One region of the Salinimonas sediminis genome, then DNA from elsewhere that is predicted to be linked to it. Evidence: predicted binding sites of a transcription regulator. Region 1 holds the regulator's gene; each other region holds the start of a gene.
The links. The regulator ArgR, encoded in region 1, controls arginine synthesis, uptake and breakdown. The targets are predictions, from matches to a motif close to ANTGAATANNTATTCANT.
Positions count from the first base shown of each region.

Region 2: a site for ArgR is predicted at 5,845-5,862, ahead of D0Y50_RS05035 (OadG family protein). Genes of this name have one in related genera too.
Region 3: a site for ArgR is predicted at 3,618-3,635, ahead of D0Y50_RS01645 (aspartate aminotransferase family protein). Genes of this name have one in related genera too.
Region 4: a site for ArgR is predicted at 4,323-4,340, ahead of D0Y50_RS08935 (citrate synthase). Genes of this name have one in related genera too.

Region 1 is NZ_CP031769.1:3,721,439-3,728,887, forward strand. Features, by position in the region: gene ppc (phosphoenolpyruvate carboxylase) at 1-1,157, shown strand, start outside; gene D0Y50_RS19805 (phytochrome family protein) at 1,399-2,067, shown strand; gene D0Y50_RS16320 (hybrid sensor histidine kinase/response regulator) at 2,070-4,052, shown strand; gene mdh (malate dehydrogenase) at 4,880-5,818, opposite strand; gene argR (transcriptional regulator ArgR) at 6,038-6,502, shown strand; gene D0Y50_RS16340 (type 1 glutamine amidotransferase domain-containing protein) at 6,584-7,270, opposite strand.
Region 2 is NZ_CP031769.1:1,103,219-1,110,667, forward strand. Features, by position in the region: gene D0Y50_RS05000 (GNAT family N-acetyltransferase) at 1-1,141, opposite strand, end outside; gene D0Y50_RS05005 (regulatory protein RecX) at 1,199-1,672, shown strand; gene alaS (alanine--tRNA ligase) at 1,804-4,401, shown strand; gene csrA (carbon storage regulator CsrA) at 4,537-4,734, shown strand; tRNA gene D0Y50_RS05020 (tRNA-Ser) at 5,214-5,304, shown strand; tRNA gene D0Y50_RS05025 (tRNA-Arg) at 5,343-5,419, shown strand; tRNA gene D0Y50_RS05030 (tRNA-Arg) at 5,471-5,547, shown strand; gene D0Y50_RS05035 (OadG family protein) at 5,961-6,263, shown strand; gene oadA (sodium-extruding oxaloacetate decarboxylase subunit alpha) at 6,280-7,449, shown strand, end outside.
Region 3 is NZ_CP031769.1:350,589-358,037, forward strand. Features, by position in the region: gene astD (succinylglutamate-semialdehyde dehydrogenase) at 1-1,172, opposite strand, end outside; gene astA (arginine N-succinyltransferase) at 1,184-2,218, opposite strand; gene D0Y50_RS01645 (aspartate aminotransferase family protein) at 2,243-3,451, opposite strand; gene D0Y50_RS01650 (HDOD domain-containing protein) at 3,748-4,920, opposite strand; gene D0Y50_RS01655 (anthranilate synthase component II) at 5,067-5,672, opposite strand; gene trpS (tryptophan--tRNA ligase) at 5,678-6,685, opposite strand; gene rpe (ribulose-phosphate 3-epimerase) at 6,722-7,396, opposite strand.
Region 4 is NZ_CP031769.1:1,981,785-1,989,233, forward strand. Features, by position in the region: gene D0Y50_RS08920 (mannose-1-phosphate guanylyltransferase/mannose-6-phosphate isomerase) at 1-707, shown strand, start outside; gene D0Y50_RS08925 (phosphohexomutase domain-containing protein) at 717-2,177, shown strand; gene D0Y50_RS08930 (DUF3429 domain-containing protein) at 2,380-2,802, opposite strand; gene D0Y50_RS08935 (citrate synthase) at 2,943-4,220, opposite strand; gene sdhC (succinate dehydrogenase, cytochrome b556 subunit) at 4,902-5,276, shown strand; gene sdhD (succinate dehydrogenase, hydrophobic membrane anchor protein) at 5,270-5,617, shown strand; gene sdhA (succinate dehydrogenase flavoprotein subunit) at 5,619-7,391, shown strand; gene D0Y50_RS08955 (succinate dehydrogenase iron-sulfur subunit) at 7,406-7,449, shown strand, end outside.

The DNA.
Region 1 (7,449 bases):
GGCCGATGCCGGTAGCCCCTTTGTTTGAAACCCTGGATGATCTTAACAATTCACCAGATGTTATGCGCAATCTGTTGTCGGTGGACTGGTACCGTGGTTATGTGAAGGGCCGTCAGTTTGTCATGATTGGCTATTCTGATTCAGCGAAAGATGCCGGCGCATTGGCGGCAGGCTGGGCGCAGTATGAATCACAGGAAGCCCTGGTCAAATTAGCTGAAGAATTCGGAATTACCCTGACCTTGTTCCATGGCCGTGGTGGCACAATTGGCCGCGGTGGCTTGCCAGCCCATGCAGCCATTTATTCACAGCCGCCAGGGTCACTGGAAGGAGGCTTCCGGGTAACTGAACAGGGTGAAACTATTCGCTATAAGTTTGGCATGCCGAAACTGGCCAAACGCAGCCTGGGAATTTATGCCAGTGCTATAATTGAAGCTGTTTTGTTCCCACCACCGGAGCCAAAGCCTGAATGGCGCGAGTTGATTGGCAATATGGCTGCAAAAGGCCGTGACAATTATCGTCAGACAGTACGTCACGATGAAGACTTTGTTCCCTATTTCAGAGTGGCCACACCAGAACAGGAATTAGGTAAACTGCCATTGGGCAGCCGTCCGTCAAAACGTAAACCGCAAGGGGGCATCGAAAGCTTGCGCGCTATCCCCTGGATTTTCGCCTGGGCTCAAACGCGTTTGGTGTTGCCCTCCTGGTTAGGCGTAATGCGGGCTATTGATGAGGTTAAAGCACAGTCAGATGAAAAAGTGGTAGCAGAGATGTTCGCCGACTGGCCATTTTACCGTTCACGCTTATCAATGTTGGATATGGTTTTCCACAAAGCCGATCCGCGCATCAGCGAAGCGTATGATGAGCGTCTGGTACCTGCCGAGTTGAAGCATTTTGGTAAAGCATTACGCGAAGAGCTTGATGAAAGTATTCAATCACTGCTTAAACTAACCGGCCAACCGGATATTATGCATAAAGACCCGCAGGGCAAAGAGTCCATGAATATTCGGGCTTCGTACCTGCAGCCGCTCCATTATTTGCAGATTGAATTACTGGATCGGGTGCGAAAAGCGGGCGATGAGGTACACAATACTGAGCTTGAACGCGCCATGATGGTCACCATTGCAGGTATTGCGATCGGGATGAGAAATACCGGTTAAACCTATGTGATACCGTTTTAGGGCGTGGTTACTGCCAATTGCCATCATTAAAACCGGTCTTTGGACCGGTTTTTTTATAAATCACTCACCAAACATCTCGCATTCAGTTGAGGCTAGCCCCTCCGTAGCAATTGTTCAGATTAAATGAACAATTCGGGTTAAATTTCGTTTAATACTATTATTGGGCGGCTCATGCTACTTTGCCTGGCTTGCCCTGCCGTAAATTTTTTTCAGGAAGCCTATGCAATACGATCCGCAAAATATGCCTTTCGACAAATGTGAGGATGAGCCCATTCATATCCCTGAAAGTATCCAAGGCTATGGCTTTTTAATTGCATTTGATTATGAAGATTTAAAAATTACCGTCGTGAGTGAAAACACGCAGGAAATCTTTAATGAGCAGTTGATTGGCAAACATTTTCTGGATCTTCTGTCTCCCGAAGCGGATGAACGCAACTTTCTTAACGAAACCTTCGAGCGAGTCACCAAAAATAAGATTCGGCTTCCTATCAAGCTGCATCTGAAAGCTGATGTTTTAAAGCCTGACACCGAAAGCGATTATCTGGCCGTGGTCTACGACTCCGGCGAACGCTACGTGGTCGAACTGGAGCCGGCCACGGAATTTCGTGATACCTACAGCGCCGAGCAATTCATTAAATTGTACGCGATGACGGTGGCCCCGCGGTTCAAAGAAATGACCACGTTGGAAGAAATGGCTAAGGAAATGGTGTCTACCATTAAGTATCTGACGAATATGGACCGGGTGGTACTGTACAAGTTTCAGGAAGACTTTTCTGGCAAGGTCATCGCCGAGGCGAAAAGCGATGACCTGGAGTCCTACAACGAACTGCATTTTCCAGCCAAAGACATCCCCCCCAGGCCCGGGAGCTGTATAAAGTCAATTGGGTAAGATTGACCCCCGATACGGAACTGCCGCCTTCTAAGCTTATTCCTACTACCGAGGAAAGCCACCGGCAGCCACTGGATTTGACCCGCTCCTTATTACGTACATTTTCGCCTATCCACTTGCAATACGTCAGGAATCAGGGGCAGCGCGCGACGTTTTCTATCTCGTTGGTCACTGATGGCGAGCTGTATGGACTTATCACCTGCCATAACCGGGAACCCAGCTACATCCCTCAAAATGTTCGATTGCAGTGCGAGAATCTCAGTCAGTTATTCAGCTGGCACTTAAAAGCAAAAGAAGAAGAGCTGGCGCGTTTACGATTTGAAAAAACCGAGCAGGCAGTAGATGCCATGCTCAATAGAATCGGTCCTTCAAACCCGATTGGTAAAGTTATTAAAAATGCCGAGGGCGATTTTCTGGAAGCTCTGGATACCCATGGTTTTCTGTACTATTCAGAATATGAAACTATCACCCTGGGCCAGCATCTTCCCGTGGAGCTGACCAAAACAATTTTTAGCCGCGCCCGCCATAACGAAGGCTTTCCTTACGTCAGCGATAACCTGTATGAAGAATGGCCCGAAACCAAACAATACGGCATTGCAGGCATCATGATTATTCCGTTGTTTGAGAAGAAGAAATACTTTACCGCCTGGTTTCGTAAAGAACGGCCTATGAAGCAAAAGTGGGTTGGCGCGCAAGAGGAAGTTAACGAAGATTCGCCCAAAGCGAAGCGGCTGGAGCCGCGGACCTCGTTTACTGTCCATGAACGCACTATCACTGGCCACTCGAAAAAATTCGAGAAGGCCGATATTAACACTGCCCACCGGCTTAACCGTATGTTCCTTGTCTACGCCCTGGAAGTTCAGGAGCGTATGCATATCAGTATTAAAGAACTGGAAAAACAGGACCAATACCGCAATGAATTTCTGGCCACCCTGGCCCATGAGCTGCGTAACCCTCTTGGACCTATTATGTCCGGCGCCAGTATCCTGGAAACCGTAGATGACGAGGGCACCCGCAAGCGAGTCACCTCTATCATTAATCGGCAAGCTGAGTATATGTCAAAACTGATTAATGATTTGATGGATGTGTCGCGTATCACCCGGGGTAAAGTAAAACTCGAATTTGAGAAGCTGAATATCCACGATGTGATTTCCGAGTCGCTGGAAATTGTCGATCAGCATGTGAAAGCCAAACACCATACGCTGGATGTCCAGTACCTGAGTGAAGGGGCAACCGTGTTCGGCGACAAAGCCCGCTTAAGCCAGGTATTTTCCAATATTATTCACAATGCTGCTAAATACACCAACGAGCAGGGCCAGATTAATATAAATATTAAACAAGAAGGCTCAATGGTGGTAGTGCACATTAGTGATAATGGTATGGGCATTCCTCAAGACCGTCTGAAAGATGTCTTTAATATGTTCACGCAGATTGAAGCACATTCTACTCATACCAAAGGCGGTCTGGGCATTGGCTTGACGTTAGTAAGCAAATTGGTTGCATTACACCATGGTAGTGTTGATGTAACCAGCTCAGGCGAGGGAAAAGGTAGTACCTTTACGGTTAAACTACCAATCTATGAACTGGCTTTTGGTGATCAAGAGAGCACCGAAGAATCCGATACCAACTTATCTGGAAAACGGATAATGTTTGTGGACGATAACGAAGATCTTGTAGATATGTATTGTCTTTTAGCCACCACAATGGGTTTTGAAACCCGCGGTATTAGCGTTCCGCGTGATGCTATCGATGAGTTCAAAAACTTTAAACCTCATTGCGTCTTTTTGGATATCGGCATGCCAGACATTGATGGTTATGAGCTATGCAAGATATTAAAAGCATTGCCTGGGGCCAATATGGTTAAGTTTTATTCGCAAAGCGGCTGGGGAACGGATAAATACATCGAAAGCTCAAAGCAGGCTGGCTTTGATGATCATTTTGTTAAGCCCTTGTCCAAGGAAATCATTAAAAAGGTTATGGATTAACATATTCCCCAAGGCCGGCCTATTCTTCTGCAGGTTGGCCTTGGTTAAAGCCTGCACCAGACTTCGCGTGGAAAAGCCGGTAAGATTAGCTCTCCCCCTAAGTTCAGATTTTTCTTTTATCCTCTACTAATGCATAACACATGGGGGCGAACACAAGCTCAACCTCCCTGTACCTTTATCCAATACCGTTAAATCTTTGATAGATAGATGCATATCAGCAGCATGTGTAGGTTTTCTATTCTATGGAAAATCCCGCTAGCGACCTATTCGCTGATGAGCTATAGCACTTTGCATAAAGGTTTGTATCGCGGGGTGGGTCACATGGCGTCGCAAATTGTCGTTATAGCTTATGAAACCACTGGAATGACGTCGGTGCGAATATATCCTGGGGAGCCAAAGGCCTGGCAACCTATCATGCCAAAAACAGAAAAAAAGTTACAGAGGAAAGTGGAGCTGCCTGCGGCCGATTTACGCGATCCATCGCTACAGAGAAAATTAAATTGCGATAAGACCAGCCAATAGAAGTTTTTTATAGTGCGGGGCCCCAGAAATGCCGGGCATCATTGCTATTGAGTGAGTGTCAGGAAAAAACGGTTATTAAACTGGATGATACGACATCAGAACACTATGCCGATAGGCTGAATTTTATATAAAAATATAAAATTAAATAGGTCACTCAAACGTACTTCTTTGATAGAGGATTCATTCCCATTGCCGGCTTGTGCAACGTAACACTTCACTAAAATACGCCATTTAATACCTGCAATAAACAATAGAACTGGGCCGAAAAGAAGCCCAGTTCTATTTAACTGTACGTGCTTCGATAATTAGCCGTTAACGAAATCAACGCCCATTTTGATGTCGCCACGCAAACCTTCCAGCATGTCTTCTTTCGCTTTTTGCTCAAAATCGCTCAAGTCGCCATAAGGCAGAATTTCTTCTACGCCATTTGCGCCCAGGCGAACTGGATGAGCAAAGAAGTCTGCGTCTTCGCCATCGTCAATTTGAACATAGGTGTATTCCACCACATTTTCGCCTTGCATAGCGGCAGCTAAAGACAAGCAGAAGCGAGCAGCAGCCTGGCCCATCGATAGGGTTGCTGAACCACCGCCAGCTTTGGCTTCCACAACCTCGGTACCTGCGTTCTGAATACGCGTAGTCAGGCTGGCTACTTCATCATCAGAAAAGCTTACGCCTTCAACCTGGGACAGTAATGGCAAGATAGTAGTGCCTGAGTGGCCGCCGATAACCGGTACGTGCACATCAGCAGGATCCATATCTTTTAGCTCGGCAACAAATGTTTCTGCGCGGATAACATCCAGCGTAGTTACCCCAAACAATTTGTTTTTATCGTATACGCCTTTTGCTTTTAAAGTTTCTGCAGCAATGGCTACCGTAGTATTCACCGGGTTGGTAATAATACCAAGACATGCGCTTGGGCAATGTTCTGCAACACCTTCAACCAGTGTTTTCACGATACCGGCATTGATATTGAACAAGTCAGAACGATCCATACCTGGCTTACGTGGAACGCCAGCCGGAATCAATACAATGTCAGCACCTGTCAGCGCTACGCCCAAATCGTCTTTACCGTGACCGGTTACTTTTACCGCAGTGGGGATATGACTTAAATCGACAGCAACACCCGGAACTACCGGTGCCACATCGTAAAGCGCTAATTCTGAACCCGCTGGCAGTTGTGTTTTTAACAACAACGACAGCGCCTGACCAATACCACCGGCAGCACCTAACACGGCTACTTTCATTTCATTTCTCCTATGGAAATTTCACGTTTGTATAACGGTACGTCACCCTATAGTAACGCTTTGGAAAAAACAATCACCGGTTAGTCTTACTGCACAACCGCTGACTATCTCATCATTTATGCATTTGGCTGCATGATTATGCAATTAAATTGCATCGCTGTGGCCTCTACGGCACAATAATAACCCTTTGTGAGTTTAATACCAATAATGGCAGGCGCTATGGCAAATCTAAAACAAGAACAATTAATCAAAGCGTTTAAAGAAATTTTAAAAGCCGAAAGCTACGGCTCTCAGGGCGACATCGTAGAGGCCCTGAAAACCCAGGGCTTTGACAATATCAGTCAATCAAAAATATCCCGTATGCTAAGTAAATTCGGAGCAGTAAGAACCCGTAATGCCCGCGGCGATATGGTGTATTGTTTACCCCCGGAACTGGGTATGCCTACGGCTAAAAGCCCGTTAAAGCAGCTGGTACTCGACATTGTTCATAACAATGTGATGGTCATTATCCGTACCAGCCCGGGCGCCGCGCAGCTAATTGCCCGCTTGCTCGATTCGCTCAGTTCAAAAGATGGCGTATTAGGCACCATTGCTGGTGACGATACGATTTTCATAGCGCCAGCAGATGTAACCCAAATTGAAGATTTACGACAGCGCGTGGAAGATCTGTTCGAAAATGTATAGTACCGGACGCGAATAGTAAAAAAGCCCGGCTATACCGGGCTTATATTACGTTTGGCATCCAGAAGATACGCTTATTAAGCGCTATTTAGCTAATTGCTTAATTAAGGCTTCTGCTGCAGGCCGTGAAGAAGGCGGATTCTGGCCGGTAATTAGTCTTCCGGCTTCTACCACATAAGATTCAAAATCACCTTTTTTCGAATACTCGCCACCCGCTTTAACTAATTCGTCTTCCACCAGATAAGGCACTACATCGGTAAGCCCCACTGCATCTTCTTCAGTATTAGTAAAACCTGTCACCGCGCGACCTTTGATGTAGGGCTCGCCCGAACTATCTTTGACATTTTTTAATACGATTGGCGCATGACATACCGCAGCCACCGGCTTGCCGGTATTTAGCATATCTTCAATCAGGGTTTGCGAATGCACATTATCGGACAAGTCCCACAATGGACCATGACCGCCTGGATAGAATACAGCATCGAATTCATCAGCTTTAACATCTTCCAAAGCGATGGTAGACGCTAATGCCGACGATGCCAGATCATCGTTGCTAAAACGCTCAGTATCATCAGTAAGCGCATCTTTTTCTAAACTCATTGGGTCTATCGGAACCTGCCCGCCCAGTGTAGAAGCCAGCGTAATTGTGTAGCCTTCGTCAACAAAGGCATAATAGGGGGATGCGAACTCTTCCAGCCAAATGCCGGTTTTCTTGCCTGAATCACCCATGATGTCGTGCGATGTCATTACCATTAGCAGACGTTTACTCATATTGCCTCTCCTGATTGTATCAAAGTCTTATGTACAGGCAGTGCGGCGAATAAGTTTATATTCAAGTCTGTAAGGCAGGGTAATAAGCTGAATTAACAACAGATATAGATAAGCAGCCGGTAAGCGACAAGGCGCAAGTATTAGTGTCGGACCTAACCTGTACTCTATGTGTTGGGTAA
Region 2 (7,449 bases), 1.8 Mb from region 1:
GTAAAACTTCGGCTGCCTGACGATAATACTGGGTGATGGCGGGCGTTTCACGTTTTACAAAATCACCTACCGCAGCATGAAAGGCTGGCTCGTAAAGATAATGTGCCGATTGGCAGTATACTGGTTCAAACCCTCGCAGTATTTTATGCTCGCCCTGGGTGCCGGGGTTAAAAAATGCCAATTGTTGGCGAATCGCAAAATCAATTCCCTGAAAGTAACAACACTCAAAGTGCAGGCCATCAATTTCCTGCAACGCTCCCCAATATCGTCCATACAAACCTTCGCTGTCGAAAAAGAACAGCGCACTGGCACAAGGTTCATTGTGCTGGCTGGCGCTAACCAATAGTATCTGGTCGCGCATATGGGTAAAAATATGATTAAAAAACGCCGGATTTAGATAGCCAGTATGGCCGCTGCGCTTCAAATAAGTTTGCCGATAGCAGCGTATAAAAAACGCAATATCCGCAGCACTGATTTGCCCAGCCGTTTTCTGGGTTATTACCATACCTGCCTGGTCAAGCTGCTGGCGAGCTTTTCTAAACGAACGGCGCTTGCGCGACGTCAGAGCATTGAGAAAATCATCGAACTCCCGGTAGTGGTAATTATGCCACTGAAACTGCACGCTATAACGTTGGTGCCAGGCGGTTTGCGTGTCTGTGGCCGGATAAACTTTGGCAGGAAATAACATGTGCAGTGAGGATACCTGATGGCGCAATAAGTGAGTTATTTGCTGTAAAAAGTCACCTATCACCGTCGCTTCTTCGAGCTGATGTTCCTGCATATAGTCAGTATTGAGCAGCCAGCGAGGCCCGGTTACCGGCGTAAAAGGTATCGCACCGACCCATTTGGGATAATAGGCTAGCCCGTGCTGGTGATAGGCTTGCGCCCAGCCTTGGTCAAATACGTACTCACCGTAACTGTCAGTTTTGAAGTAACCGGGTATCACCGCCACCAATGTTGCGTCATCATATAAGGCGGCAAAGTGGGGAAGCCAACCGGTGTCCTCTCCCACGCACCCATTAACCTCCAGCGCATGCAGGAAGTTGTATTGCAAAAACGGGTTAGCCTGGGCCGCCAACTGATCCCATTGGCGGGCAGGAATTTGGCTTATGCTATTGAAAAATGAAGTTTGATATCCCATAAAGAAACGGCACGCCGCAGGATGTTAATTATCGTTATTGTAAACAGAGGATAGAATTTGTCCCCTAATAATCCCGACAACATGGCAGAACCAAGCCGAAAAATCATTATCGACGCGATTACCCGCATGTTGGCACGACGAGAACATAGCGTGGCAGAAATTATTAAAAAACTTGCCCAAAAGGACATCAGCGAAGCCTCTGCGCTGCCCATCATCGGTGAATTTAGCGAGGCGAATATACAAAGTGACGCCCGCTATACGGAAGCAAAAATTCGTTCCTGTATGGCCCGGGGTATCGGCCCTCGCAGAGTAAAGGCCGAATTAAGCCAACATGATATCAGTGAAGCTATGGTGGATAATGCTTTGCACGAGGTTGCCCCCGACTGGTTTACGCTGGCTCGCGAGGTTCGCGATAAAAAATACGGCCTAACGGCGCCAGAGGATTTTAAGCAACGACAAAAACAAATGCAGTTTTTACAGTATCGCGGTTTTTATCAAAGCCACATACAATACGCGATGGATGGCGATTAAGCCGTCCAAGTAGCTTAACAAAACCGCCCGTTCCATGGTATTGTTGCGCGAGCCCGGCGCCCGCCCTAATCGGCCTTATAGCGCTATTTTTAACGTCTGTTAACAGTTTTAGATAGGAAGTTTGGATCTCAATGACATTATCAACTGCCCAAATTCGCCAGAAGTTTATCGACTATTTTAAACGTCATGGTCATCAGCCGGTGGCCAGTAGCTCGTTAGTTCCGGCAGACGATCCGACGCTATTATTTACCAATGCGGGCATGAACCAGTTTAAAGATGTGTTCCTTGGCTCAGAAAAACGCAGTTACAGTCGGGCGGTGTCGTCGCAACGCTGTGTACGCGCCGGTGGTAAGCATAACGATTTGGAAAATGTCGGCTATACCGCCCGTCATCATACATTTTTTGAAATGATGGGTAACTTCAGTTTTGGCGATTACTTCAAACAACAGGCTATTGAATTTGCCTGGAAATTTTTGACCGAAGAGCTGGGGTTAGCAAAAGAAAAACTATTGGTTACCGTATATTCTGATGACGATGAAGCATTCGATATCTGGGAGAACCAGATAGGGGTACCAAAAGAAAAAATAATTCGTATCAGCACCTCCGACAACTTCTGGTCAATGGGCGATACCGGGCCATGTGGTCCATGTTCTGAAATTTTTTATGATCACGGTGAACATATTTGGGGTGGCCCTCCAGGCACGCCGGAAGAAGACGGCGACCGGTTTATTGAAATCTGGAACCTGGTTTTCATGCAATACAATAAACAGGCTGATGGTTCTATGGAGCCGCTGCCTAAGCCGTCAATTGACACCGGTATGGGGCTCGAGCGTATCTCGGCCATTATGCAAGATGTCCACAGCAACTATGAAATCGATCTGTTTCAACAGTTAATCAAAGCCGCCGCGCAGGTCGTAGGCAGCAACGATTTGCAAGATAAATCCCTGCGCGTTATCGCTGATCATATTCGCTCTTGCAGCTTCCTGATCTGCGATGGGGTGATGCCGGGTAATGAAGGCCGTGGCTATGTGCTACGCCGTATTATTCGCCGCGCGGTTCGCCACGGTTATAAATTGGGCGCCAAAGATATCTTCTTCTACAAGCTGGTTGCTGCGCTGACCACAGAAATGGGAGAGGCTTATCCAGAACTGGCCGATCAACGTCCGGTAATTGAGAAAGTCCTTAAGGTAGAAGAAGAACAGTTCAGCAAAACGTTATCGCGCGGCATGGCTATGCTAAGTGATGTATTAAACGAGCTGGATGGAGACACCGTACCGGGTGAAATTGTATTTAAACTGTATGACACCTATGGGTTTCCGGCTGATTTAACTGCCGATGTTGCCCGCGAACAAGATTATAAAATTGACGAAGCCGGCTTTGAGCAGGCCATGCAGCAGCAGCGTCAGCGCGCTCAGCAGGCCAGCAATTTTGGCATGAATTACAATGCCCAGCTGAAAGTAGAACATACCACCCAGTTCACCGGTTATACCGACGTAGACGGCGACGCTACTGTGCTTGAGGTTATTTACGACAATGCGTTATGTGATGCATTGGAAGATGGTCAGGAAGGCATAATTGTGTTGGATAACACCCCTTTTTACGCTGAAGCCGGCGGCCAAGCCGGAGATAAGGGTGTGCTCGAGGTCAGCGGTGGTGAATTTGTGGTAGCTGACACGAAGAAAATGGGTAACGCTTTTGCGCATTTTGGCCAAGTACATGGGGTGGTTAAAAAAGGCGACACCGCAACCGCCCGAATTGATGCTGACAACCGTGAAGCCGTTAAGAAAAACCACAGCGCCACGCATTTACTGCATGCCGCACTACGTGAAATTTTAGGCGAACACGTTACGCAGAAAGGTTCACTGGTAGAAGCACAGCGTATGCGTTTCGACTTTTCCCAGTTTGAAGCGATTAGCGCCGAGCAACTTGCGCACATTGAGCGCCGGGTGAATGAGGAAGTGCGCGCCAACCACCCGTTAACGACCGAGTTAATGGATTTAGAGGAGGCCAAAGCCTCTGGCGCCATGGCCCTGTTTGGTGAAAAGTACGATGAAAAAGTACGGGTAGTCAAAATGGGCCCGTTTTCAATTGAACTTTGTGGTGGTACACACGTCAACCAAACAGGAGATATCGGCCTGTTTAAAATAATCGGTGAAAGTGGTATCGCCTCAGGTGTGCGTCGTATCGAGGCGGTCACCGGTGCTGCGGCCATTGACCATGTACAGCGTCAGCAACAACTCCTGGCCGAAGTAGCCGGGTTGTTAAAAAGCGATGTAAGCGGAATAGCCGGGCGCATTGGGCAACTACAGACCCAGCAGAAAGAGTTAGAAAAAGCGCTTGGCGCAGCCAAGCAAAAACTGGCTAGTCAGCAAGGCGCTGATATGCTGGGGCAGGCGGTAGAGATTAACGGTGTGAAAGTACTTATATCGCAGCTGGATGGGGTTGAAGCCAAAGCATTACGCGGCATGGTGGATGACCTAAAAAACCGAATGGGCGAAGGTATCGTAGTACTAGGGGTAACGGCTGAAAATAAGGTAAATCTTATTGTTGGTGTTACCAAAGGGTTAACAGGAAAAGTTAAAGCAGGGGAGTTGGTTAACTTCCTGGCCGGTCAGGTTGGCGGTAAAGGTGGTGGCCGACCTGACATGGCGCAAGCCGGTGGAGATCAGCCCGAAAATCTGGGCGGTGCACTAGACTCTGTTAACGCTTGGCTGTCAGATAAGCTATAATCTGCTTTGTCTGGTAATCAGCGGGTTTTTGACAGTGACACAAAAACAGGGAATCGCTGCTACCTCTACCGGGTCGTGCCGGTGGTTGGTTAAAATGAAGGGAAATGCCCATAAGTAAGGAACAGGAGCAAGCGAATGCTTATTTTGACTCGTCGTGTAGGTGAAACATTGATGGTAGGTGATGAAGTCACTGTTACCGTTCTGGGTGTGAAAGGCAACCAGGTACGGATCGGTGTTAATGCGCCTAAAGAAGTATCGGTACATCGTGAAGAAATCTATATGCGGATTCAGGCTGAGAAAGGTGGTCAGTCGGACTCTGCTGATACAGAATAATCTGTATCAGGTTGATTGCACAAAAAAGGCTGGTGAAAACCGGCCTTTTTTGTGTCAGCTAGCTAGCAACTGGTTACCACTACACGGCGACGTTGGGTGAAATTTAGCCTGCCGGGCCGCCTAGGCTATTGCGCGAGGGGGCATTTTTCTTCGCAAAATGCTGCAAAGTTGAGCATAACGGTTAATTTTTGTGTAAACGGTTCAAAACTTTCATCTTATCGTTTTGCTTATGACGTATTTTTGCTATTATCCGTGCCGTTGACAAAGCGGACTCAAACCACCAATAATGTGATTACACAGTACAGTGAGGTTGATTCGCTTCGACATTTTGGACAGCGTAAGGCATTCGTTGACGGCAGAAATACCCGTTAGCCAGCGTTTTACTCACATGCTTGTTTAAAATGTCAGCGGGTATGCATTTTCTTTGAAAAAAGGTTTGACACCATCAGGTGAATCCGTAAAATGCAGCCCCACGTCACGGAGAGGTGGGTGAGTGGCTGAAACCAGTTCCCTGCTAAGGAACCATACCTATTACTGGTATCGAGGGTTCGAATCCCTCCCTCTCCGCCATTATTAAGGTTGGACGTGGCAACCAACAAAAGTTTTGCGCGTGTGTAGCTCAGCTGGATAGAGTACCTGGCTACGAACCAGGCGGTCGGAGGTTCGAATCCTTCCACACGCGCCATATTTTGCAAATGCCACCTTGTGTAGTAATATATACAAGTAAATGTTTTACGCGTGTGTAGCTCAGCTGGATAGAGTACCTGGCTACGAACCAGGCGGTCGGAGGTTCGAATCCTTCCACACGCGCCATACAATAGAAAAACCCACCTTATGGTGGGTTTTTTTATGTCTGTGTATTATATGTCTGTGGATAAATAGTCCCGCCCCCCATTTTGCCGGTTTTCAGCCACCGCCTTCGCAGCGGCGTGCGATGCTCCCCTCAGCACAATCAACTGGCAACTATAGCTATCATTGCTTGGTCCCCCGTTACCCTTGTTATCTATTGCCGTGCAAACTTCGGTCTTTCTGTTATATCGGCCTGCTAGCTGCCGCCGGCAGTTATCATTCCTACCTGTAACATCACCTATTCATCATCAGCCATGTAAAAATGAATAAGTATTGAAACTCCCTGCGAAAACGGGGGGAGGAATGTTTTATGTATGCAAATTAGATGCATAACTATAGAGAAAAGCACGCTGGATATTTGTTATTTTAAGATAATCATGATACTTAAAGCACACCACTTCAATATCGAGTTTGCGATGAACAGCGAAATATCAGCCCAATTGACCGAAGCTGCCACCTTGATGTTGGTAGGAATGGGCTTTGTGTTTGCGTTTCTTACCCTGCTAATTGGCGGGATAAAGGCTATCGAGTTATTTTGTTTGAAATTTCCTTCGGCGCAGACGGCGGCCCCAGCGCAAACGCGCAAAACCCTCCCAGGTAACCAGCCTCACAAGACCGATCCGGCCACTGTAGCGGCCATAAGTGCTGCTATCCATCTACACCGACAATCCACTAAATAAGATATCAGGAGAAAGCATGACTACACCTCTGGCGTTAACTGAACTTGTCTTGCGTGATGCCCATCAGTCTTTGTTGGCCACGCGGATGCGGCTTGAAGACATGCTACCTATCGCCAAAGAGCTGGACGATGCGGGGTTCTGGTCTGTTGAATCCTGGGGTGGCGCAACGTTTGATGCGTGTATTCGCTACCTGGGGGAAGATCCATGGGAACGTATCCGAGAGCTGAAAAAAGCCATGCCAAAAACCCGCCAGCAGATGTTACTGCGCGGGCAAAATCTACTTGGGTATCGTCATTATGCCGATGATGTAGTCACCCGCTTTGTGGAAAGGGCACATGACAACGGTGTAGATGTGTTTCGTATATTTGATGCGATGAACGATGTGCGCAATTTGCACACCGCGGTAAAAGCTGCCATTGACTGCGGCGCGCATGCCCAGGGCACCATATCCTATACGGTAAGCCCGGTACATACATTGGATACCTGGCTGACTATGGCCAAACAGCTTGAAGATATGGGGGTGCATTCAATCTGTATAAAAGATATGGCCGGGCTACTTAAACCCTACGAATGCGAAACGTTAATTACCTCACTTAAAGATACCGTTAACGTGCCCATCGCCATGCAATGTCATGCCACCACCGGGCTGTCGACCGCTACCTACCAAAAGGCGGTCGATGCCGGCATTGATATGCTGGATACGGCAATTTCCTCAATGAGCATGACCTATGGTCATACAGCCACCGAAACCATGGTGTCTATTGTTGAAGGTACCGCACGGGATACCGGCCTATCGTTACCACAGTTGGAACCTATCGCTGCTTATTTTCGCCAGGTGCGTAAAAAATATGCCCAGTTTGAAGGTAGCCTGAAAGGTGTAGATGCGCGAATTTTATTGGCGCAGGTACCGGGCGGCATGCTAACCAACATGGAAAGCCAGTTGAAGGAGCAGGGCGCGGAAGATAAATTTGATGAAGTATTAAAAGAAATTCCCAAAGTTAGAGAAGATCTGGGCTTTATTCCCCTGGTCACGCCCACCTCGCAAATTGTCGGCACGCAGTCTGTTTTAAATGTGCTAACCCAGGAACGTTATAAAAGCATTACCAAAGAAACTGCCGGGGTGCTAAAAGGGGAGTATGGGGCTACGGCAGCACCGGTCAATGAAACGCTGCAGAAGCGCGTACTG
Region 3 (7,449 bases), 1.1 Mb from region 1:
GTATAGCGGATAATTTTAACCAGCGGCCCGAAATGTTCTTCATCGGGCATGGTATCGGCGATCGCGGTAACATCAATGATGCCGGGTGTGGCAAAGCCTTTGTCAGTATCCGGCTGAGTTAGCCGCAAGAGTACCTCGCCCCCTAGCTGCTCCAGTTGCTGCTGAGCATCTACCATTAACTTGGCGGCACGCGCTGAAATCATTGCCCCCATAAAGGGTTGCTCAGCGGCATCATAATTATCAACTTTGATATTCGCTGTGACTTCAAGCAGGCGCTGCACGATAATATCGCCTTGAGCATTGGCGGGGATAAACACTCGGCGGGCGCAAGTACAGCGCTGGCCTGAGGTAATAAAGGCTGATTGCACAATATCATGTACCGCTGCATCGGTATTTTGAACCTCGCGCACGATCAGTGGGTTATTGCCCCCCATCTCCAGCGCCAGAATCTTACCTGGGTTCCCTGCATATTGTTCGTGTAGCAACTTGCCGGTTCGTGAGCTTCCGGTAAAGAACAAACCATCAATATTAGGGTGGGCGGCCAGGGCTTTCCCGGTTTCCACTTCACCTTGTACCAGGTTCAGGACCCCCGCAGGCAACCCGGCTTTTTCCCATAATTTTACGGTTTCTTGCGCCACCATAGGTGTTAAATCGCTCGGCTTAAAGATAACCGTATTCCCGGCAATAAGGGCGGGTACTATGTGACCATTAGGCAAATGGCCGGGAAAGTTGTAAGGACCAAATACCGCCACGACGCCATGAGGTTTATGACGAATAATGGCTTTTCCCACTGGCATTGGGTTTTCTACCGTGCCGGTACGCTCGTGATAAGCACGCTCTGAAATAGCAATTTTGCCAATCATTGCCCCCACTTCAGTGGCGGTTTCCCATTCAGGTTTGCCCGTTTCCCGGGCCATAACGCTGGCTAATGCTGTTTTATTTTCTTCCAGTTGCTGGCCGAATGCCTTAATCAGGGTCAGACGTTCGTCTACGGTTTTTTGAGCCCAGGCTATACTGGCCTGACGGGCGGCCTTCACGGCAGCATCTACTTGCTCGGCAGACGCTGCGTGGGCATCCCATATAACATCATTTTTAGCCGGATCGATAGAACGGATAGCATGGCCCTGGCCGGCGACCCATTCCCCATTGATATAATGTGTTGTTTGCATAATGTGTCCTGTCGTTAGTCTCTGAAATTCACCGGGGCAAAACGGATAGAGTCCCCGGCCGAGATGTTCAGTGCCGCAGCGGCCTGACGCGATATAACAGCGACTTGTTGTTCTTCGCTGACGGTCATCTCAGTGGCCACCGCCCGAAAGTCCTCTACCGAAGTATTGATAATATAGTGACTGCGCCCTTGCGCTGCGCTTTGGTCATCAATAACGATGGGCAGTTTGCAACTGGCTTGGGCGGTGCGGATATGGCTAAGGTTAGCTTCAACCGTAGGGCCGGCATCAAAAATATCCACATAACCACGGCAGCTAAACCCTTCTTCCTGCAATAGTTGCAGGGCAGGGCGGGTCTTGGTATGCACCTGACCTATAACGGCTTGTGCTTCTTTGCTTAGCAGGTTCACATAAATCGGGTACTTTGGCATAAGTTCCGCAATAAAGACTTTATTACCAATGCCCGTCAGATAATCAGCGGTGGGAAAGTCCATTGAGAAAAAATGATCTTCCAACCATTCCCAAAACGGCGAACGGCCATCTTCATCACTTACCCCACGCATTTCAGCGATAATGGTTTCAGAAAACCGCTCGCGGTGTTCCATCATGAACAGGAAGCGCACTTTTGACAAAAACCGGCCATTGATACCGCCACGCGCCTGCTCACGTAAGAACAGCGAGCAGATTTCGGTAACTCCGGTGTAGTCATTACAAAAGGTCAGGATATCTACCGTATTGTGAATTTTGAGCTCGCGGGAAGCATGCACGACCTTACCCATGTGATAGTGGTAAAAAGCATCGTCCACCCCCACTGCGGCTTCAATACCGGTAGTGCCGACTACCTCCCCGGTTTGGGTATTTTCCATTACAAACAGATAAGACTCGTTACCTGGTTTGGTAGCATGGCTGTGAAACCCCTGTTCTGCGCGTTGAATCTTCTTTTTCAACAACCCTTCGTTAACGGGCAGCGAGGTGAAACCAATGCCTGATTCCACCGCAATGTCGTACAAAGAGGCATAGTCACTTTGCCTGATAGGGCGAATAATATTCATACTTGGCTACCTGTTAACCGGCATTTACTGTGCGCTAGCAACAGCGGCCACGGCGCGTTCAAAGCGGGCCAGACCTTCTTTAATGTCGGCGTCCGGAATGATTAACGATGGGGCAAACCGAATAACATTCGTACCGGCAACCAGACACATCAGGTTTTCGTTGGCAGCGGCCACCAGAAAATCGCGGGCGCGCCCTTCGTAATCGCTGTTTAGCGCACAGCCTAACAGCATGCCTTTACCACGAATCTCACTGAACACCTGATACTTTTCATTTATCTGACCCAGTATTTCACGAAACAAAGCTTCTTTGGTTTCGACGCCGTTTAGCACCTCGGGGGTATTCACAATATCCAGCGCACGCTCCGCCACCGCACAGGCCAGCGGGTTGCCCCCGTAGGTGCTACCGTGAGTGCCTGGCTTCAGGTGCTCGGCAATCTCGGTGGTCGTCAGCATGGCGCCAATGGGAAACCCGCCGCCTAATGATTTTGCAGTGGTCAGAATATCTGGTGTGACGCCCAGTCCCATATACGCATACAGGTGGCCGGTACGGCCTACGCCTGACTGAACTTCGTCAAAGATAAGCAGAGCATTATGTTTATCACATAATGCACGGACACCTTTCACAAAGTCCGCTTCGGGTGAAATAATGCCGCCTTCACCCTGTAATGGTTCCATCATGACCGCACAGGTGTTATCGCTGATCAGCTTTTCAAAGGCTGCCAAATCATTATAGTCACAGTGATCTACGGCGCCTGGCTTAGGGCCGAAACCGTCTGAATACGCGGTTTGCCCGCCCACGGTTACCGTGAAAAAGGTACGTCCGTGGAAGCCTTTGTTAAAGGCAATAATCTGGTTTTTATCTTCGTTAAATTTTTCCAGAGCAAAACGCCGCGCCAGTTTTAAAGCCGCTTCATTAGCCTCGGCACCGGAGTTAGCAAAATACGCTTTGTCGGCAAAGGTAGCGTCGGTCAGCTTTTTAGCTAACCGCAAGGCCGGTTCATTGGTGAACACATTGCTCAGGTGCCAAAGCTTGCTACCTTGTTCCTGTAAGGCGCTTACCAGCTCAGGGTGACAATGGCCCAGTACATTCACCGCTATACCGCCGGCAAAGTCGATGTACTCAGCGCCGTCCTGATCCCATACACGCGAACCCTCACCGCGTACCGGCACCATGCCTGCGGGGTTGTAGTTAGGAACCATTACTTCATCAAACGTTGCACGAGTTACATTCATAGGTTGTTACCTCTGTAGCTGGCATCCCGCGGATAAAGATCCGGTGTAGGACGCAAAAAAGAAAAGGAATTATTTGTTTAGTATGCCAGCAATTAGGCGGTTTGTCTTGTGGTAGAAAAGTCTGAACCCCTTGATTTTCAAGGGGTGTGGCTTGTTTTGCAGGAAAAGTGAATAACTATTTAGTGAAGGTTGCTTAACATTGTTGTTACGTTGCAGGCGCTAACTATACGCTGTCATGGCAGCCGGCTGGTAAGCTGCATCAGGCGGGTTTAGCTGCATTTTTATGTACAAAATTATTAACTGATATGCGCCTCTACCGTCAGCGGTAAGGTGAAAATGTCAGCAGATTTAAGCAGTTCCAGTGCGCCGGGCAAAAATCGCTGAGCTCTGAGACGCGGTTTTATTTCAGCTGCCTCGGCTGCCCGCGCCTGATGCAACATTTTGATTTGTGTATAGCAACGCGCGGCCTGGAGCAGCCTGGATAAGGGCTGATAGGGGCCTGCTGGCGATGCTGAGGGAGTATTTAAAGCCTGGAGGGCAGGCGTAACGGGCAACCGCTGAAAATCCATATGGGCAAACAAGTTAGCACTAAGCGCATCACTGAATTCATGCTGCATGGCAATCAGATAATTGGCAGATGGGGTGATTTTTAGCAACGCACTATGTACATCTCGTTGGCCCAAACGTTGGGCTTCTTCCAGTTTATGCCGGTGCATGTAATCAAAGGTCTTAAAATAGGCTTTGGTAACACAGCAGCGGCCCAGGTTAGCCAGCATGCCGGCAATATACGCAGCAAAGGGCTGACACTGGTACTGACTGGCCAATAAGCGGGCGGTTATGCCCGTGCCGGTAGCGTATTGGGTAAGTTTGACTTTGATCGCAGGGAACGGGTCTGTAATTTGCGGCATAGCACGCTTTAACAGCAAAGACGGTAACAATATGCGCAGATTTTCAATGCCTATAAAGCTCAGCGCGGTACGCAGACTTTCCACCACAATAACCCGTCCCCGGGCATCTTTTTTGCGAAAACGCGGGCTATTTACAATGTGCATAAGCTCATCGTATAGCCACGGCATTGAAGCCACACAGGGCTCAAGCCGAGACACCGAGGCGGCCCTTGTCGACAAGATATCCAGCATCACCGGCACCTGGTGGTTAAAGTTTAGCGTGCTACTAAACAAGGCTGCGCAGTCACTAATCTGCTCCTGCATATCTTGTAAAATGAGCTCATGCAATTCGTAGCTTATATAATCAACAAAAGAGGCTTCTGCCTGGGCTGCGAGTCGCTTGTTTTTAATCGCCACTTTTTCAACCTGCAATAAACGGCGGCGGGCGAAGTTTTGCTCTGACTCTTCGTAGCTTACCTCGCCTGGGCTACGGCGCCCCAACATAGTAGCCACCCGGAGTGGGCTGATCAGAAGATTATCAAAACGCTCATCAAGTGTTGGCGGGGTCGTGGTTTGTTCCATAGGCGCGGTAATTCCGACTGTGTTGTGAGTGCTTTGGTCCGTACAGTCGACGGCGTACGCTGCGGGCATAACTGGCTTACCTGAGGATAACTAACAATATAGCCTGTATCGGCCATTTTGCCGATAGATTAAGGGCCTATTGAGGGTTAATTAGCAATCGATTGGTACCAGCGCTCTGACAACGTAATAAAATTATTCAGCATGGCGTGACCATGTTCGGTAAGCAATGACTCGGGGTGAAACTGAATGCCCCAGACCGGTAACGTCCGGTGCGACATAGCCATGATCTCTTGATAACCATCTTGTTCGGCATACCAGGCGTCGACTTGGAGCGTTGCTGGCAGAGTGTCAGGGGCCACTACCAAAGAATGATAGCGGGTAGCATTGAATGGGCTGGGAATATTGTAAAACAAACCCGTAGACCGATGATTTACCACTGATACCTTGCCATGCAGAATGTGTTTGGCGCCCGTAATGCGCCCGCCAAACACCTGGCCAATCGCCTGGTGTCCCAGGCACACTCCTAATAAAGGGATGCGCCCTGCCAAATGACGAATGGCTGCCAGACTGATGCCCGCTTCATCGGGCGTGCACGGGCCAGGCGATATCACCACCTGGCGCGGCGCTATGGCCTCGATATCGGCTAGCGAAAGTTGATTATTCCTCACCACTTCAACATGTTGGCCCAACTCGGTAAAGTAACGGGCCAGGTTGTGGGTGAAAGAATCAAAGTTATCTATGAGTAACAGCACTCGCGTTATGGCCTGGGGATAAAGCCTACGGCGTCATACACTGCTGTTAGGGTTTGCCTGGCGCGCTGCGATGCTTTTTCAGCACCTTGCTGCATTACCTCGTCAAGGTAGGCCCTATCGTTGCGAATAGCGGTAAATTTTTCCTGGATAGGTTCGACTAAAGCGACGACCGCCTCTGCCACATCCCCTTTTAAATGGCCATACATTTTATCTTCGTACTCGGGGACCAAAGCGTCTACCGATTTGCCGGTAGCCAACGACAGTAGCGTCAGCAAGTTTGAAACGCCGGGTTTTTCCTGCGGGTTGAAGTAAATGCGAGCCTGCTCGTCAGAATCGGTCACCGCGCGCTTAATCTTTTTCGTCAGCTTTTTAGGATCTTCCAGCAAGCCAATAAAGTTATTAGGGTTGGTATCCGATTTTGACATTTTACGCTCAGGCTCCTGCAGGCTCATGATACGAGCGCCAAATTCAGGAATATAGGGGTCGGGTAAGCGAAATACATCGTTGTACAAATTGTTAAAGCGAGTGGCAATGTCTCGGGTTAGCTCCAGATGCTGTTTTTGGTCTTCCCCTACCGGGACTTTGTCTGCCTGATAAAGCAAAATATCTGCGGCTTGTAGAACGGGGTAGGCATATAGCCCCACATTGATATTGTTTTCGTTCTTCACCGACTTATCTTTAAACTGGGTCATGCGGTTCAGCTCGCCCATTTGGGCATAACAGTTAAGTACCCATGAAAGCTGAGCATGTTCAGGCACATGAGACTGTACAAACAGCGTACTTTTCTTCGGATCAATACCACAGGCCAAATACAGCGCCAGACCGTCTAAGCACGCATCATACAGTTTTTGCGGTTCCTGGCGTACGGTAATAGCGTGCAGGTCAACCAGCATATACAGACAATCATAATCATCCTGCATAGACACCCACTGCTTTAGTGCGCCCATATAATTACCGATGGTTAATTGCCCCGACGGCTGACAGCCACTTAATACAATAGGTTTGTTACTCATGATGCTTACTTCAATCCTTACACTTCAATAATATGGCTAACAAGCCGCCTGACGGAGCTCTTCACGCATGTCGTTTATTACTTGCTGATAATCCGGTGCATTAAAAATGGCCGATCCTGCCACAAACATATCTGCCCCAGCTTCAGCTACGGCACGAATGTTATCCACTTTTACGCCACCGTCAATTTCAATTCGGATATTTTTACCACTGTCGGTCACCCGTTGTTTAACCTGGCGAAGTTTATCATAGGTCGAGGGCAGAAACTGCTGGCCTCCGAAACCCGGATTAACCGACATAATCAGGATATGATGCAGTTTATCCATAACATGATCTAAATAATGAAGCGGGGTAGCAGGGTTGAACACCAGCCCTGGCTTACAGCCAGCATCAATAATGAGTTGTAACGAGCGGTCTACGTGTTCAGAGGCTTCGGGGTGAAAACTGATATAACTGGCACCGGCCTCGGCAAACTGGGTAATCATTTCATCCACCGGTTTAACCATTAAATGTACGTCGATAGGCGCGGTAACCCCATAGTCGCGCAGGGCTTTACACACCATTGGGCCAATGGTCAGGTTAGGCACATAGTGATTATCCATGACATCAAAATGCACGATATCTGCTCCGGCGCTAAGTACGGCATCAACCTCTTCTCCTAGCCGGGCAAAATTAGCAGATAAAATAGAGGGCGCGATCAAAAACGATGACATAGAGCATTCCTAAGATAAGGGTGAAGAACAAAGCACGATCAGCGCAATTGCGC
Region 4 (7,449 bases), 1.7 Mb from region 1:
ATATTTTCGCGACCTGCCCGGATGACTCAATAGATTATGCGGTAATGGAAAAAACTGCCAAAGCCGCCATGGTGCCGCTGGATGCAGGCTGGTCAGACGTTGGTAGCTGGTCTTCCTTGTGGGAAACATCGGCCAAAGATGCAAACGGTAACGCGGTTATCGGTGATGCTATTTTGGAAAATGTTTCCAACAGCTACATCAACGCCGAAGAGCGCTTGATATCAGTAATTGGTTTAGACAATGTGGTAGTCGTGGAAACCAAAGATGCGATTATGGTGGCGCACAAAGATAAAGTGCAGGACATCAAAAACGTAGTGACCCGCCTGAAACAGGAAAAAAGACCTGAGTTTGAGTTTCACCGCGAAGTATTTCGGCCGTGGGGCAGTTACGACTCAATCGATCAAGGGGCCCGTTTCCAGGTTAAACGAATTACCGTGAAGCCCGGCGAGAAATTATCGGTGCAGATGCACCACCACCGCGCCGAGCACTGGATTGTTGTATCAGGGACTGCCAGTGTAACGATTGGTGAGGAAACCCGGATGGTAACCGAGAATGAGTCAACCTATATCCCGATTGGTGAGGTTCATGCGCTGGAAAACCCCGGCAAAATTCCGCTGGAATTGATTGAAGTACAGTCTGGTGCTTACTTAGGCGAAGACGATATTGTGCGATTTTCGGATCGTTACGGCCGTACAGCGAAAAAATAGGAAGGGACTATGACCAGAGCAATCACCTGTTTTAAAGCTTACGATATTCGCGGTGAGTTAAACGAGCAACTAGACGAAGAGGTTGCCTATCGGATTGGATACGCATTTTCCAGTGTGCTGACAGCCAGTAATGTGGTGGTCGGTGGTGACGTGCGTTTAACCTCTGCGCCACTTAAGCTGGCGCTCGCTGCAGGGCTGATAGACGGCGGTAGCGCGGTAATCGATTTGGGGCAGGCGGGCACCGAAGAAATTTATTTTGCTACCAAGTATCTGAAGGTAGATGGTGGTATTGAAGTGACAGCAAGCCATAATCCTATTAATTATAATGGGATGAAGCTAGTAAAAGCGGACGCCATTCCCATTAGCGGGGATACAGGCTTGCATGCTATCAAGCAAGCTGCTGAAGAACTCGACAGTGATTACGTGAAGCAGCGCCTGGCTGAGTATACCCAGCAAAAGCCTATTGATCCCAAGGCCTTCTATAATGGTCAGGGGCATATCGCGGTAAGCGTGCTGGAAAATAGTGGGAAATACAAGCAGGATAGCTGTCTGGATGCTTATATCGACCACTTACTCACCTATATTGAGTCAGCTAACTTTACGCCGTTAAAGCTGGTGGCCAATGCCGGTAACGGCGCCGCAGGCAAAGTGGTTGACGCTCTGGAAACAGCCTTCGAACAACGCCGTATTCCCATTGAATTTATCAAAGTTCATCATGATGCGGATCCGACCTTCCCCAATGGTATACCTAATCCACTGCTGCCAGAGAACCGCGCCGATACGGCGCAGGCCGTACGCGAACATAATGCGGACTTTGGAATGGCGTGGGATGGCGATTTCGACCGCTGTTTTTTGTTTGATGCTAAAGGTAACTTTATTGAAGGCTATTATATTGTTGGATTGCTTGCCCAAGCCTTTTTGGATAAAGATCCCAGTGCGAAAATTATTTACGATCCTCGTCTTTACTGGAACACAGAAGATATCGTGAATCGCGCAGGCGGCACCCCAGTCAAAAGCAAAACCGGACATGCCTTTATTAAAGAGCGTATGCGTAAGGAAGATGCTGTATACGGCGGCGAAATGAGTGCCCATCATTATTTTCGAGATTTTGCTTATTGCGATACAGGCATGATCCCATGGTTACTCGTGGCAGAACTGTTATGTACTAAAAAGCAAACATTAGCCTCGATGGTGGAACAACGTATAGCGGCTTACCCGTCTTCCGGTGAAATTAACAGTAAGTTGCAAGATGCTGACGCGGCGCTAGCCAGGGTACTTGAAAAATACCGGCCATTGGCTGAAGCCATTGATGAAACCGACGGAATTGGTTTGGAATTTGGGACATGGCGCTTTAATTTAAGAAAATCCAATACCGAGCCGGTTATTCGTCTGAATGTAGAGTCAAAAGGTGATATACCTTTGATGGAAGAAAAAACCGCAGAACTGTTGGCGCTAATTCGCGCAGAGTAAGCTCACCAATATATTATCTTTCGAAGGGAAATAAGATAAGAAAATAGGCAAATTGGCGTCCTACACAGACGAAAATATCTGTTGATAACACTAAGGCCAGCGTATGATGCTGGCCTTTTTTGTGCTTAATACGTTTACCTGCGCAGGTCAGAAGGTCAGAAGGTACGCCGTTAAGCCAGAATTGTTACCCACAGGCTTGGGTTCACCGCATTAAAAATATCATTACAGCGTGGCACAGGACGACCACAGTGGTCAATCCTACCCGCATTGAAATATAGCTAAGTATCAGATCTTTAGGCAAGGCCAGGGTAAACTTGTCGTAAAATAGAATCAGCAGATAACTGATAGACAGCACGCCTAAGACTCGGACGTCTGCACCATAAGCCAGTGCTAGCCAGGCTACAATGGTCGGTAGCATAGCCAAATAAAGCTGATGATTGGTTTTGCGGGAGGCAATTGCGTCAAACCAATGTACGCCGCCAAAAAACGATAATAATACAGCTGAATATTGGGTGAAATAATGTAGAGCGGCCAACTCGCCAATGACTCCACTAAGGCTAAGAATCGGCAGGGCAATAAACGGAATAAGACCGGCTATACCTAACAGCAGCGCTGGATACGGCATAATATCTCCTCTATCTGACAACGACGGCGACGGGGCATTATGCCATTTTGTCGCTCGCCAACAAGCAGGTATCTTGGTAAAAAACCTGCTACAAACAAAAATAGCGCCCTAAGGCGCTATTTGTAGTCAACTGACCAGAGCTATTTAAGCGGCGTAAATTTACGCTGGCTGTAGCCTGTATACAACTGACGCGGACGACCAATCTTTTGCTTCGGATCGCTCATCATTTCATGCCAGTGTGAAATCCAGCCAACTGTGCGTGACAGGGCAAAGATACACGTGAACATGTTAGTGGGTATACCAATCGCCTTTAGGATAATACCTGAATAGAAATCAACGTTCGGGAACAGTTTTTTCTCTACAAAGTAATCATCACTCAGGGCGATACGTTCAAGTTCCATTGCTACTTCAAGCAGCGGATCTTTTACGTCTAGCTCTTTAAGCACTTCATGACAGCTTTCGCGCATAACAGTGGCGCGTGGATCGTGGTTTTTGTAAACCCGGTGTCCAAAGCCCATTAAGCGGAAAGGGTCATTCTTATCTTTAGCCCGTTCGATAAACTCAGGGATACGATCAACACTACCAATTTCTTCCAGCATGTTTAAACATGCTTCATTGGCACCGCCATGCGCAGGGCCCCACAGTGAAGCCACACCGGCGGCAATACAGGCGTAAGGGTTAGCACCTGATGAACCAGCTAAGCGCACTGTTGAAGTAGATGCATTCTGTTCATGGTCAGCATGTAACGTAAAGATACGATCCATCGCGCGTTCAACCGCAGGACTAATCTGATAATCTTCAGCTGGCACAGAGAACATCATGTTCAAAAAGTTAGCCGCATAGCTTAAGTCATTACGCGGATATACGAATGGCTGGCCTATGTTGTACTTGTAACACATCGCTACCAAGGTCGGCATTTTTGCAATCAAACGATGCGCGCTGCGCATACGTTCTTCGGCATTACCTACATCTAAGTCACTGTGATAAAACGAGGACATAGCGCCTACGGTGCCACATAACATTGCCATAGGGTGGGCGTCGTTACGGAAACCGTGGAAGAACATGTTGATTTGTTCATGTACCATAGTATGGCGGGTTATCGTGGCACGAAACTCTTCGTTTTGTGCTTTATCCGGTGCTTCGCCGTTAAGTAACATGTAGCAAACTTCAAGATAGTTTGCATCACGCGCTAACTCTTCAATGGGATAGCCACGGTGCAGTAACACCCCGTTAGCGCCATCGATGTACGTGATTTCTGACTCGCAGGAACCTGTTGCCATAAAGCCGGGGTCAAATGTGAAATACCCTTGCGCGCCCAGAGAGCGTACATCTATAACATCTTGTCCTTCGGTACCGGACAGAATAGGAAGTTCAATTTCCTTATCGCCCGCTTTAAGAATGGCTTTCTTATCTGCCATATAATGCTCTCCTCAGAATGGTTCTGTTGTCAGCAAAAATCGTCAAAAAATAGCCGCTTTGCTGGGAAAAGTGGCGTAGTTGTACTTTATTATGCATCTACAAGTCAATTTAAATGCATTTTTGCACAATAAATATCCGATATTGGTATAGCTTATAGTCCCCAGCGTAATAACTGAGCAATTAAAAATGTTTCACGAAACACATAAAAACCCGCAGCGACTTGATTTTGAGGTCAAAATGGCTGCTTTTTATTAACAAAATAAATGGGTTACGAAATGTACGCCGACATTTTATTTATCAAGATCTGACGTGATCATCAGTACTATACGCCAGTTCGCCGTAGTTATCATATACAGGTGCTGATAAAATCACACCGTCTTATATACTCTAAAGGTTAACATTTTTGATCAGCAAGACAACTGAATCTTAACTGTAAAACACTTGTATAAGACGATAGTCCTACGTGTTGACAAAAAATTGTAATTATACAACGCGCTAGATATACTCAGCCGAGCCTGAATTAGAAAGATTCTCTTTAGTTAATCAGGCAATTATAAGTTCACAAATTGTTAACATCTCACAGGATGAGGCAATTAACAGTAAACAAACGAAAATTACTCAGTCAGGACATAAAAACAACGGGTAATTCATTGTCCCTACGGATAAAACAGGCATACATTGTGAAAAAGCAAAGACCAGTAAATTTAGATCTCAAGACCATTAAATTTCCTCCTGCTGCTATTTCGTCAATTCTCAACCGTATCACAGGCGTGGCCATGTTCTTCGCGCTGCTGTTCGTTATTTGGGCATGGGCGGTTTCAGTCGCTTCGCCTGAAGGCTTTGAACAAGTGCAGTCAGTAATGGCCGGTGTATTCGGAAAAGTAATTGCGATTGGCACCCTATCTGCTTTGATTTACCACACTCTTGGTGGTATTCGCCACGTCATTATGGATATGGGACATTGGGAAGAAATGAAATCAGGTAACCTGAGCGCGCAAGCAATAATTGCGCTTTGGATAATCCTGACAGTCGTATTGGGAGTAGTACTATGGTAACGAATCAGGCAAGCGTTAAACGTAACGGCGTGCAGGATTACTTATCGCTGCGCACCACAGGAGCAATAATATTTGCCTTTACTGTGTATATGGCGTGGTTCTTTATTTCAACCGACAGCATCACATTTATCGAATGGCACGGCTTGTTTTCAGGGATACCGATGAAGGTGTTTACCCTGGCTACGCTAGTGTCGATTATGATTCACGTACGCATTGGTCTGTGGCAAGTGCTGACAGACTATGTTAAAGCGCCTAAAGTACGCGCTTTGGTGCAATGGGTATTGAACCTGATTGCCTTCGGGTACGTGTTAGTTGGTCTGTTTGTTCTGTGGGGTGTGTAAGATGAGTCTACCAGTACACGAATTTGATGCCATTGTTATTGGCGCCGGTGGTGCGGGTATGCGTGCCGCTTTGCAGATTTCACAATCAGGTAAGTCCTGTGCGTTGTTGTCTAAAGTATTTCCAACCCGTTCGCATACGGTATCTGCCCAAGGTGGTATTACTGTTGCGCTGGGTAATTCCCATGAAGATAACTGGGAATGGCACATGTATGACACGGTTAAAGGGTCTGACTACATTGGCGATCAGGATGCCATTGAGTACATGTGTAACGTGGGGCCGAAAGCCATTATAGAAATGGAAAATATGGGTCTGCCATTTTCACGTTTTGAAGATGGCACAGTATATCAGCGCCCATTCGGTGGCCAGTCGAAGAATTTTGGTGGCGAACAAGCCGCTCGTACGGCTGCGGCAGCCGACCGTACTGGTCACGCACTATTGCATTTGCTTTATCAGCAAAATGTTAAGAATAAGACCAAAGTTTTCAGTGAATGGTATGCCCTTGATCTGGTGAAAAACCAGGATGGGGACGTAGTGGGTTGTACGGCCATCGATATTGAAACCGGTGAAGTCGTTTACTTTAAAGCGCGGGCTGTGGTGCTGGCTACCGGTGGTGCAGGGCGTATATTTGCTTCTACTACCAATGCCCATATTAATACCGGTGACGGTGTGGGTATGGCGATGCGAGCTGGCGTATCTATGCAGGACATGGAAATGTGGCAGTTCCACCCAACTGGTATTGCGGGTGCGGGTACGCTGGTCACAGAAGGTTGTCGTGGTGAGGGTGGTTATCTGCTCAATAAAGACGGCGAACGCTTTATGGAACGCTACGCACCGAATGCCAAAGATCTGGCAGGTCGTGACGTAGTGGCGCGTTCAATGATGACCGAAATTCGTGAAGGACGTGGTTGTGATGGCCCGTGGGGTACCCACCTTAAGCTTAAGCTTGATCACTTGGGTAAAGATGTATTGGAGTCGCGTTTGCCAGGTATTCTTGAGCTTTCACGTACCTTCGCTCACGTTGACCCGGTCAAAGAACCTATCCCGGTTATTCCTACCTGTCACTATATGATGGGTGGTATTCCTACCAACGTGCATGGTCAATGTATCCGGGTAGATGAAAACGGACAGGACCACATCGTAAATGGCCTGTTTGCATGTGGTGAAATTGCCTGCGTATCGGTGCACGGCGCTAACCGCCTGGGCGGTAATTCACTGCTCGATTTGGTCGTATTTGGCCGTGCTACAGGCCTGCATCTGGGTGAATCGCTGAATCAAATTGCCACTACTCGGGATGCCAGTGAGTCTGATCTTGAGGCGGCTATGGCGCGCTTCAACCGGTGGGAAGGTTCTGAAAAAGGCAAGGGTGAAGACCCGGTTCAAATTAAAAAAGACATGCAGGAATGTATGCAGCTCAACTTCTCGGTATTCCGCGAAGGTGACGCAATGGCTGACGGTCTTAAACAACTTAAAGACATTCGTGAGCGTTTGCAGCATGCGCGTCTGGATGATAAGAGTAGTGATTTCAACACCCAGCGTATTGAGTGTCTGGAATTAGACAACCTGATGGAAACCGCGTACTGCACAGCAGTAGCAGCAAACTTCCGTACCGAAAGTCGTGGCGCACACAGTCGCTTTGATTATCCAGACCGTGATGATGAAAACTGGTTGTGTCACTCAATCTACCGTCCGGAAGATGAATCAATGACTCGTCGTGAAGTCAATATGGCGCCCAAGCTGCGGGAAGCCTTCCCGCCTAAAGCGCGTTCATATTAATAGAGGTGACCAGTATGCAATTAAATATTTCGATATACCGATACAACCCTGACGTTGA